Regions from separate parts of the Kangiella sp. genome, predicted to be linked through region 1. Evidence: riboswitches for the same ligand, from Rfam matches in the RefSeq annotation. Region 1 holds a riboswitch; the other holds the start of a gene.
The links. A riboswitch is a leader RNA that binds a small molecule or an ion and turns the genes downstream of it on or off. The one in region 1 is predicted to bind thiamine pyrophosphate.
Positions count from the first base shown of each region.

Region 1 (5,864 bases):
TGCATTAAGCAGGCCAATGGTATCTAACTGTCCTTCATTGGTTACCCATAAACCTTCGCCCATGTGCGCCAATTCTGGTTCTTTATCGGCTATTACAATGTTTTGCACATGCTCATCACAACGATCCAGTTTGTGCTTGAGCATGCGATGAAAATGATTGAGCTCTACTTTATCAGAACTGTGGGCAGTGACTAATGATCCTATCTGTCGATAGAAGACCGGCTGCTCCAGTTCATTGATCAGTTGTGGATATAGCTGCATGGAACGACTACCCAGTTCATAGATCGTAGGCTCAGCCATTTCAAGCTCGGCAAGTGGCGATAAAATCCCCGCTGCTGCAAAGGAACAGGCAGCTTCACTGTTTAATGAATTTTTATCAAAAAGAGTTACCGTAAAACCTCTTTTAAGCATTTTCCAGGCCAAGATACGACCTGCAATACCTGCACCAACAATTCCGATTTTCATAGGGTCAACTTCTCATCTTCTTACTAATTAACTTCAACGTAAATTTCTGCGCCCTGCTTTTTAAATTCCGCTGACTTTTCCGCCATGCCTTGCTCAACTTTTTTCTTCTCTTCAGCATAATCTCTGACGTCTTGAGAAATTTTCATGGAGCAGAACTTTGGCCCGCACATGGAACAGAAGTGCGCCACTTTAGCTGAATCTTTTGGCAGGGTTTCATCGTGGAATTCACGCGCCGTATCGGGATCAAGACCTAAGTTAAACTGGTCTTCCCAACGGAACTCAAAACGTGCTTGCGACAACTGATCATCACGGTAACGCGCGCCCGGATGCCCTTTTGCGACATCTGCTGCATGTGCTGCTAATTTATAGGTGATAATTCCCGTTTTAACATCGTCACGATTTGGCAAACCCAAGTGTTCTTTCGGCGTCACATAACAGAGCATGGCGCAACCGTACCAACCAATCATGGCAGCACCGATGCCTGACGTAATATGGTCATAGCCTGGTGCGATATCAGTGGTCAACGGTCCAAGCGTATAGAAAGGTGCTTCGTGGCATTCTTTCAATTGCTTATCCATGTTTTCTTTGATCATGTGCATTGGCACATGCCCCGGACCCTCGACCATGACCTGAACATCATGTTCCCAGGCAATCTTGGTTAATTCACCTAAAGTTTCTAACTCACCAAATTGCGCAGCATCGTTGGCATCCGCCAAAGAGCCTGGACGCAAACCATCGCCCAGCGAGAAGCTCACATCGTAAGCCTTCATGATTTCGCAGATCTCTTCGAAATGGGTGTATAAGAAGTTCTCTTTATGATGTGCGATACACCATTTCGCCATAATCGAACCACCGCGCGACACGATACCGGTTACACGCTCAGCAGTCAGTGGCACATAGCGCAACAAGACACCGGCATGAATAGTAAAGTAATCCACCCCTTGTTCGGCCTGTTCAATCAAAGTATCCCTGAATACTTCCCAGGTCAGATCTTCGGCTACACCACCGACTTTTTCCAAAGCCTGATAAATTGGCACAGTACCAATCGGGACCGGTGAGTTACGTAGAATATAATCGCGAGTGGCGTGGATATTTTTACCGGTCGATAAATCCATGACGGTATCGCCACCCCAACGCGTTGACCACACCAGCTTTTCGACTTCTTCTTCGATGCTGGATGTTACAGCAGAGTTACCAATGTTGGCATTTATCTTCACTAGGAAGTTACGGCCAATAATCATTGGTTCTAATTCGGTGTGATTAATGTTGGCAGGAATAATCGCTCTGCCTGCGGCAATTTCATCACGTACAAATTCAGGAGTAATTTTTTGCGGTGTTTTCGCGCCAAAGGATTCGCCTTTTAAGCGGACTTCTCTTTCTTTACTGACACCATTTGCGGAGCTGTTTTGTTCTAATAAGGCTTCACGCTTTTGATTTTCACGAATCGCTACGTATTCCATTTCCGGCGTCACAATGCCCTGGCGTGCATAATGCAGTTGAGTCACATTCTTGCCTGATTTGGCACGAATTGGTTTGCGCTGCAGCTCAGGATTATGAGTGGCAAAGGCTTTATCACCATCTTCATAGCCATTATCAATCGGCTTAAGTTCGCGGCCCTGATATTCTTCCACATCACCACGGCCCATAACCCAGTTACGGCGCACTTCCTGCAAACCTTTGCGCACATCAATATCAATGCTCAGGTCAGTGTAAGGTCCAGAGGTATCGTAAAGGGTGACTTTTTCACCATTGGTCAGACTAATTTGACGCATCGGCACACGAATATCTTTATGTAAGGTGCCGGGAACGTAAATCTTTTTCGATTTCGGTAAGGGTTCGCGAGTAATGGTATGTTTGGTTAGATCAATCGGATCATTCTTTGCCACACTTTTTGTCACACTGTTTTTCACAATAATCTCCAGCGTTTATGACCGCATAGCGCAAGGAGGCAAAGAGATAATGAGAACAGAGCTTTATGGTGAGATCGTCAGCTTTGACATTACTCTTCCCTACGCCGATGCGAGTCGGATCAGGTTATACGGGTTTGCTAATGCATCTCAGCTCTTGGTTTAAGATAGCCTGTTGGCGTAAGTCTTAATCCCAAGCGCACCCCGAGAGTTGTTCGAATTATACACATGCTAAGTCACAAATTCCTAGCCCCTATTTTTCAGATTATTTATTCAGACATAAAAAAAGCGGCACCTAAGTTGCCGCTGGGGAGAATGGGGCGAAGCTTTGCATTCGACAGCGCCCCGGGTGGAGAGTCATTTGTTATTATTAGAATCTAGGCATTCCTATTACTGAATCAACTTTATAGAGAATGGGTATTCGTAAACACCACCTTCGCTCGCTTTAATCGCCGCCAATATGGTGACAATAAAGTGAAAAATGATTAATCCAAACAGGATTGGAATACCAATCAAGATGATGCACAGGATTAACGCCGCACAGTACGCAATAAACATGGTGATATTAAAGTTCAAGGCACGTTTACCATTCTCGGCAACCAATGGCATATCGTCTTTCTTCAACAACCAGACCACCAAGGGCCCAAGTACCATGCCTATAACTGGCACTAACGGAACCATAGCAACAAAGGCCGCCAAGTGAGCAAACATAGACCAGGTCTTTTCTTCGCCACGAATGTCTTCGCTACCTAATACTTCAGCTTCGCCTTCATAGACGCGCTCTTTATGTTCACCACCCTGCTCTGGTTTGCTTTCGCCAGTGCCTTCAGGTTTTTTATCGTCTTCGTTGTTCATCTCTAATTCCTCGTCTGAAATCTTTTTAAGACAACGACGCTTTGCCGCTGCACAAATACAGATTAGCAAAGACTCATATTTCAAATTGTTACTTTGAGTGATAGGAATTGACGATAAATCACTGCTTTCAATTTATTTGAAAGCTTTCAATAACTTCTTGATATTAAAGATATTTATTTTTTATGTTCGAGTTCTAATTGTTATCAATTTTCAGCCTGAAAGGTCTAAATCTTTTTATAAACCATATAACTTATTGAAATTATTGCGATTATAATTATTTTTATTTTTTATTTTTTATTTGTTTTAGCGACAAAATGGAATAACCGCTTGATTTATATGGAAATGCTTTTAAAGTCGCTTAAAGTACCCTTATCGTCGCTTTAACGCGCCTATTCTCACAACTTTTCCATTTTGCCTACCGGTTTGCCTGAAGTGTTTTTTTGTATTAGTGGTTTGCCGCCAATGAGCTATTGGAGGGCTGGCTTTGATGAATTACGCATCAATGTTAACCCATCCTATTACTCGTTAGCGCGCTATACTTACCAATGAAATCAACTAAACAAACACATAACTGGCTTTTTTTAAGGCAACCAACGCTTCAGCAAGGTTTCTTTCTTTTACCAGAACATAGTCGGTATCAAAGGTGGAGGCGACAAAGACGGGAACTTCGGCGTTGGCTAGGACTTGGCTGATACCAGCGATGATTCCTGTCAGGCTAAAGTCGAGTGGCCCTGCGACTTTAATGGCACGCCAATTCAGTTCGCTTTTCTGCACAGTGTCTTTTATCAAGTCACGATTTATTGCTTCACAAACCAGTGATAACTCTTCATCGGTTGAGGACAAAAACCAACTTCCCTGCAAGTCCTCCAAATCCATTGTTGATAACAATCGATGTACATCAAACTGTGCGTCCAGTAACTTCAAGTGCGGTTTATTCTCCATCATCTATCCCTATCACTAACATTGACTATGACGCTGTCATCCGTTGCTTTGTAACGCTCGAACATCTGCTCAATGGTTTCCAGATCATCGCGGATACCCTTTTCGGCTAAAAACTCTGGATTCCACAGCTTTGAGTAGGAGCGTTCACCGGCATCGCAAGCAAAGGTTACGATGGTTTTTCCGGTGCCAGATTTGGCTGCGGCAAAGAGTGCACCAGCAATATTCAGTGCAGAACTGCTACCCAGCACCAATCCATCGGCGTTTCTGACTGCCCGCGATACGGTAACTAAATCCTGGTCGGGTAAAGTGATGCCCTTATCAATTCGGGCCTGTGCAAAATTGGCTACCGTGCGCATAATGCCGATCCCTTCGGTAAATGAACTGCCCTGAGCTTTGTATTCACCGGTCTTCAGGTAGTGGTATATGCCGGAACCATCCGGGTCAATTGACCATACCTGCACACTCTCATTTCGTTCTTTTAAATAGCGCGAACAACCCCCAATCGTACCGCCCGTTCCTGACACCGATACCAATGTGTCTACCTTGCCTTCTGTTTGTTGCCAGATCTCTGGACCTGTGTGTTCATAATGAGCTTTGCCATTACTGATGTTCTCAAACTGATTGGCCCACCAGTAATTTTCATTTTCTTCCGCAAGGCGCCGTGCGGTGTGATAAAAATGATTGGGGTTCGCAAAAGGACAGGGATCCACCAACATTAATTCGGAGCCATGCAAAGCAATCATCTTTTCCTTTTCCGGAGTTTGACCCTTTGGCATAACGGTCAGCATTTGATAGCCCAAAGCTTTAGCCACTACTGCCAAGCCAATCCCAGTATTACCGGCTGTACCCTCGACAATTGTCATGCCCGGTTTTAACTCTCCTTTTGCGATGGCATCCTGCACCATTTGCAGCGCCGCTCGGTCTTTGATGGAACCGCCGGGGTTCTGGAACTCGCATTTCACCAGAATCTCGCAACCCGTTAACCGAGAAAGGGATGGGATTCTCAGCAAGTCAGTATTACCCACCAGCTCTGCTACGTTCTGCCTGTATGTCATTTAGGGGCTTCTCAGATCTATTCATTAATAATGTCTAGTCTAAATCAGCCCTAGTAAAATTGCGACAGAGCCCAGGATCTGTTTACCTCTGTGTGTAAATTTTGTTCACAAAACCTGATTTTTGGAGTATAAAACGCGCATATAACTTTCTGGTTTACGACATTGAGCCAAGCCCTAACATCCATCTCATCGAGCTCGACCGGTTACTTTGATAACGATATCTTTACCCGTATCTGTGATGCTATTACTGAGCAGGGCTATATCGTATTGCCGAATGCATTACCTCTAGATGTCCTTAACCAATTATTCAGTGGCTTAATCGACAGTAACCCGCATCAGTTTGATCAAGCTGGCATTGGTCGCGAGCAAGATTTTCACACCAACGAATTTGTTCGCACTGACCAAATTCAGTGGCTAGAAGACCAACAACCTTTTGCTCAGGATTATTTCGCCTGGATAGAAGAACTGCGGCTACGCTTAAACCGTCATTTATTTTTAGGCTTGTTTGATTACGAGTGTATGTTCGCACACTATCAGGAAGGGGCTTTTTACAAGCGTCACTTGGATGCCTTTCGCGGCAGCACCAACCGTCGCTTGACTACCGTGCTTTATTTGAATCCACAATGGAATCCTGAGGATG
Region 1 is NZ_JBLXBT010000001.1:300,583-306,446, forward strand. It holds gene ACN0VI_RS01405 (FAD-dependent oxidoreductase) at 1-465, opposite strand, end outside; gene thiC (phosphomethylpyrimidine synthase ThiC) at 489-2,351, opposite strand; TPP riboswitch at 2,455-2,589, opposite strand; gene ACN0VI_RS01415 (DUF4870 domain-containing protein) at 2,763-3,227, opposite strand; gene ACN0VI_RS01420 (ACT domain-containing protein) at 3,783-4,169, opposite strand; gene ACN0VI_RS01425 (cysteine synthase A) at 4,169-5,224, opposite strand; gene ACN0VI_RS01430 (2OG-Fe(II) oxygenase) at 5,387-5,864, shown strand, end outside.

Region 2 (5,864 bases), 1.6 Mb from region 1:
AATGCTGGCTTACTCATTCCAATAATAACGCAAAGGATCAGTAGAGCATGTTAATTCAAAGGACTTCACGTATTTTCCCCGTTACTCACCTTTTACTTTTTTGCATCCTATTGGCAGCTTTGTTTGTTGCTGCACAAGCTATGCCGGTCTATTTTGGTGCTTTCCATTATCTGTCAGTTGGTGTGTTCGTATCTGTCGGTCTGCTATTCCTTACTTATTTCTGGGTAAAGCGAGAGGGTACTACTCTTGAAACGCTGGGCCTTCGCTGGCGCGAGCATATTATGAGCCACTCGTTTATTGGCTTATTCGCGGGACTTAGCGTGATGGCAATCATTTATGTCGTTGTATGGCATTCGACCGATGCCGAAATAAAAGTTTTGCCAGAAACAGTGCTGTTCAGCTTTTTGCTTAAAGCAGTACCCACTTTGTTGGCACTGGCATTGATGGAGGAGTTAGCCTTTAGGGGCTATCTGTTGTTTAAGCTTAGGCAACTTTTGAATACTCGTGTTGCCATCTACGCCACAGCCATTGTGTTTGGTCTATATCATGGCTTGGTCATAGAGTCGCTTATTGGCCCAGCAGTTTGGGGGCTGGTTTTTGCTTTATTGGCGTTCTGGTCACGCGGCCTTGCGATGCCTACCATGTTTCATTTTGCGCTAAACTTTGCCCAGGCTATTTTCGATTCAAAACCAAAATACACTCCGGGGCTCTATGAGTTTGTTATATCAGACGAGGCAACAGCAAACCTAGTGTATCAAGTAGGATTAGCCATACAGGGCGGAATACTGGTCATTGCGATTGTTTTGATTGAAGTTTATTGCCGAAAAGAGAATGGGCTTAGTCGTTAAAGTCGTTCCACTCTAACAATTAATATATCCAGCCGGTACCGAATAATCTTGCGTGCTCTATACAGAGCACGCTCGCTTTTCCTCACAACTTCCAACGTCTTGTTACAAATCTTGTCGAAATTTTGATTGATTTAGAGTGATGGTATGCATTACATTGTAACTATGTTATACATAGTATCATGTAGTACATTGTAGGGCTTGTATATGGACAAAGACAAACAGCAAGAATCAAAGTGGGATGCACAATTGCGTAAGGGTACGCTGGAGCTGGCTATTTTGGCTGCCCTGAAGCCAAGGCCTATGTATGGCCTTGAACTGCTTAACAATCTTCATAGCTTCGAAACCATGGTGATTAGCGAAGGCACTTTATACCCGCTGCTTGACCGGCTAAAGCGAGATGGGTTGACCGATGCCAGTTGGCAGCAGGAGGGCGACGCTAGACCGCGTAAGTTTTACGGGCTGACTGATAAAGGCAGACAGAAATTAAAGGTGCTTGAAGCCCGATGGCGACAATCTGTAGCTGATATTGAGACGCTGCTAGCTGCCCAGGGACAATAACCAGATACTGAGAATGGAGAAAAGTATATGTCTAATAATGACTCTATTAAGAAATATTTAAATCAACTAAGGAAATATCTGTCTCGTTTGGAGAAAGAAGAAGCAGACGAGGTGATTCGTGAGATTGAGGCTCATATATTCGATGTTATTGAAGCTAGGGAGCAAGCAGGTGAAGCACCGAATATCCAAGAGATATTCAATGGTTTCGGTGAGCCGAAAGAGCTAGCAAGCAAATACATTAGTCACATCATGGTCGGCACTCCTCCTCCAGAGGGTTTCAGGCCAATACAGATCGTTAAGAGAGGGGTTTCTAAAACGCTTTACTACAGCATGCTGGTGTTTGGGTATGGAATCAGTTTTGCCTTGATAGCTTTTGCCCTTGTTAACCTGTTTTTACCTTACACGCTTGGTGTCTGGTCTAGCGCAAGTGGGGAAAGCATTGTTATTGGTTGGTTACATCAAGCAGACCTTAGCAATGGAGCAAAGGTTTTTAGCGGTTTATGGTTAAGCCCCGTGGCCATTGTTCTTGCGGCTATTGAGTTTTTCATAACTCATCGAGTACTACGGGTATTAAAACGACATCTTAATTAAGGAAATCATAATGAAAACTATTGGAACTTATATTCTTCACTTTCTCATCGTGTCGCTGGTGCTATTGCTGATAGCGGTTGTCTTCGGTATTAGTCAGCATGCTTCGTTAAATTACGGAACGGATTCATCAGCAAATAAAGTTGCAGGAGAAGGGCCTTTTATTTTCTACAGTAATAGTCAATTAGAGTCGAATTATATTCGGGGCAGTCGAGAGTCGGGTTTTTCCGTTGAAAAGCAAGCTTATGCACCTGAACAAGTTATCCCTGCAACAGTGACCTATAATGGTGATCAAAGCAGTTTTGATTTCGATATTCATCCGGCGATTATTACTCCAAAAGCTGTGTATGATGATCAGCAATCGATTCTTGCCTTATCCGATCTTGAAGGTAATTTTCAGGCCTTCCGTGACTTTCTCATTACTCATCAGGTAATTTCAGAAGAGCTCGAGTGGACCTTTGGTCAAGGTCATTTGGTGCTGGTTGGAGACATGGTTGATCGAGGTAGCTCCACTACGCAATTGCTATGGCTGATTTATAAGCTTGAACAAGAAGCTCGAAAGGCGGGTGGCCAGCTTCACTACATTATCGGTAATCATGAAATTAAAAATCTGCAGGGAAACTTTAAATCTGCTGCTGATAAATATTTACCGATTGCAGGAATTATGGGCAAAACTCAGGCAGATTTATTTAGTAACAACTCATTTATTGGCCGCTGGCTTGAATCGAAAAACGTGATGGAAATTATTAATGGAACTATATTTGTTCATGGCGGTATTGACCCGCAGCTGATGCAATTTGATTGGACCGTTGAGGATATCAATGAGCAGGTAAGAGCTTATTACCGACAGATGTACTATCCCGGACTTGCCGACAAAAATACCGAGTTATTAATTTCAACACAGTCAGGTCCAGCCTGGTATCGAGGGTATTTCAAAGACAAAGTTAATGAAGAGCAATTTCAGGCTACTATAAATAAATTTGGTGCCAAGGCGGTAGTTGTTGGTCATACCTTGCAGTTTAGTGTTAATAGTCAGTTTGACGGCAAGTTATTCGCAATCGATGTGAAACATCCGTCAGATTATAGCAATAGCTTCCCGACCAAGCACTCAGAGGGACTGCTGATAGAAAATGGTATTTATTACAGGCTTCTTGATGACGGTCAAAAGATCCCACTTTCTTAGCCCATACACATTCAAAAACAGCGAATATTGAGGATGATGCTACGGAACTACATTATCTTTCAATTCGCTGTTTATTTTTAGGCGTGTATAATGGCAAGCATTCCCGAGGGGAGGCTTTTGCCTGAGAAATGGCTCAATGCGGTTTGCGGATTTGCGACTGTTTGAGCGCCAGACCCTTAGAACCTGATCCGGGTCATGCCGGCGTAGGGATAGGGAGTTCAGAAAATGTGCTTTTTTGGAATCTGGCTTTTTCTTTCTTCACCTTAAGCCATTCATTGACAGGGACTCAGTCAAGTTAGCTTAACTGCAATTTTCTGTCTTTTCTGTTGTTACTCCGCTAAACCCCATCACTTAAACGCTGAAATGCTGTTATGTGGAGTTGTCTTTTGAAACACGCTATTCGTTCTTTTAAACCTCTTCTTTTGACCAGTCTGTTGACGATGTCGTTTGCTGTGCTTGCTGATGGGCAGGCGGATGATGAGCTCTTGGATGAAGATCTGGAAACCCTGATTGTTACCGCTGAGCATCTGACTGAGAGTCCTTTGACCTTGCCGTCGAGTGTGACTGTGATCGGTAGTGAGACGGCACGTAAGAATAATGCTCATCATGTTTCTGATGTTTTCAATTTAGCGCCAAATGTTAATTTCGCAACGGGTGCTTCGCGTGGTCGATTTATTCAAATCCGTGGAGTAGGCGAGCGTAGTGAGTTTGTTGAGCCCGTCAATTACTCGGTGGGTGTGATTGTTGATGGAATCGATATGACGGGTATCGCGGGTGGTGCTTTGATGCTGGACACGCAGCAGGTTGAGATCCTTCGTGGCCCGCAAGGTACCCTCTATGGCGCGAATGCTTTGGCGGGTTTGGTCAATATAGTGTCTGCGGCACCTGAGGAAGACTTGCTGAAAGTTTCCGGTTCCTTTGAGTCTTACAATGGCCGTAGCGCCTCTTTGATAAGCAGTGATCAGCTTTCGGATGCCTGGGGCTACCGTTTCGCGGTGGGGCAATACCGTAGCGACGGTTTTACCGATAATGTTTTCCTAGGACGTGATGATACCCAGAATATAGACGAATCGAGCATGAAGGCTCGTTTGGTTTATCAATCCAGTGACGACTTTTCTTTGACCTCAAATCTGATTCTGGTCGATGTGGACAATGGATATGATGCGTTTAGTCTTGATAACACACGCCAGACTTATTCTGATGAGCCAGGCCATGATCGCCAGGAAACCATTGGTGCTTCCTTTATCGCTGAATGGGCCTGGGATTCCACCAAGCTGCAAAGCACCTTGTCATTTGCTGACAGCGAGCTTGATTATGCTTACGACGAAGACTGGAGTCATACTGGAATTTGTGAAGGCAGGCCGTGCGATAGTGATGACTGGGGTTTTGATTGGTGGTATTCGTCGTTTGACCGCTTCTTGAGAGACAATCGAAACTTGAGCTTAGACGTTAAATTGATTGGTGGGCAGGGCAGTACTGATTCACTATCTAGACGATCTTCATCAAATCAGTGGGTTATTGGCGCTTATTTCCGCGATCAATCTGTTGATTTGTTGCGTCAATATACGTTTAACCCAGTAGATTTCAGAAACCAATACGATACCCGCAACGCTGCACTCTATGGACAGCTGGACATTCCTTTGAACAATGATTGGACCTTGGCAACTGGTGCGCGTTTCGAACGCCAGTCGGCAGATTATGCTGATAATCAGCCTTTCGCGGATGATCGTTCTGAGAATTTCTGGGGTGGTAAGGCTTCGCTTGAGTATCAGGCCAGTGAACAGGCCATGCTGTATGCCTTGTTGTCGCGTGGCTACAAAGCAGGGGGCTTTAATACGGCACAGGAACTGCCGGAGTCACAACGTGAGTATGATTCTGAATACATGCTAAACCATGAGTTAGGGGTTAAAGGTTTTTGGCCTGATGCTGGATTAACTTTGCAGGCGTCTTTGTTCTATCAAAACCGTGATGATATTCAGTCCAAACAGTCCTATGTAACCTCGCAGGCTGATGGCCGAACTTTGCAGGAAGGCGGTGAGTGTCCCTGTAATTTTACCGATTACAACATCAATGCTGGTGGGGCAAAAAGTTACGGCGCTGAAGTTGAGTGGAATTGGCGTTCGCTGGAATGGGCGCATTTTTATGGTTCGGTGGGCATATTAAAAACTGAGTTTGAAAACCTGCAAAGCTTTACGCATGTGTTGGCTGACCTAACGGCCAACCCACCAGTACCTTATGATTTAACGGGTCGCGAACTGGCGCATTCACCAGAACTGCAATGGGTTGCTGGCGCTGATTTTTATTTCAATGAATATTGGAGCCTGAATCTGCAGACTGAATTTAAGGATGAGTTCTATTTGTCCGACCGCCATCAGGTTAAAGCTGATGACTATCAGTTGTGGCATCTGGCGTTGACTTACGAGGATGCTAATTGGCTCGTTGAACTCTATGGCCGTAACTTGACGGATGAAACTGTCGTTAATCGAGGTTTTGGCAGCTTCGGTAATGATCCGCGAAAGTTTTATGAAACCGAACCTTATTTCCAGTATGGTACACCAAGAATCGTCGGTGTTCGTGCCGCCTACAACTTTTAAGCATTGAGGGAATGATGAAATGAAGATTTCAGTTGAATTAAGCTTGTATCCGCTGGATGACGAGTTTCTGCCGATCATTCAGGATGTCGTTGC
Region 2 is NZ_JBLXBT010000001.1:1,941,626-1,947,489, reverse strand. It holds gene ACN0VI_RS08960 (CPBP family intramembrane glutamic endopeptidase) at 48-848, shown strand; gene ACN0VI_RS08955 (PadR family transcriptional regulator) at 1,053-1,406, shown strand; gene ACN0VI_RS08950 (HAAS signaling domain-containing protein) at 1,434-1,997, shown strand; gene ACN0VI_RS08945 (metallophosphoesterase) at 2,008-3,177, shown strand; TPP riboswitch at 3,274-3,405, shown strand; gene ACN0VI_RS08940 (TonB-dependent receptor) at 3,564-5,771, shown strand; gene ACN0VI_RS08935 (hypothetical protein) at 5,791-5,864, shown strand, end outside.
Region 2: it holds a riboswitch for thiamine pyrophosphate, as region 1 does, so the genes downstream of both, ACN0VI_RS08940 (TonB-dependent receptor) here and thiC (phosphomethylpyrimidine synthase ThiC) in region 1, are expected to answer to the same signal.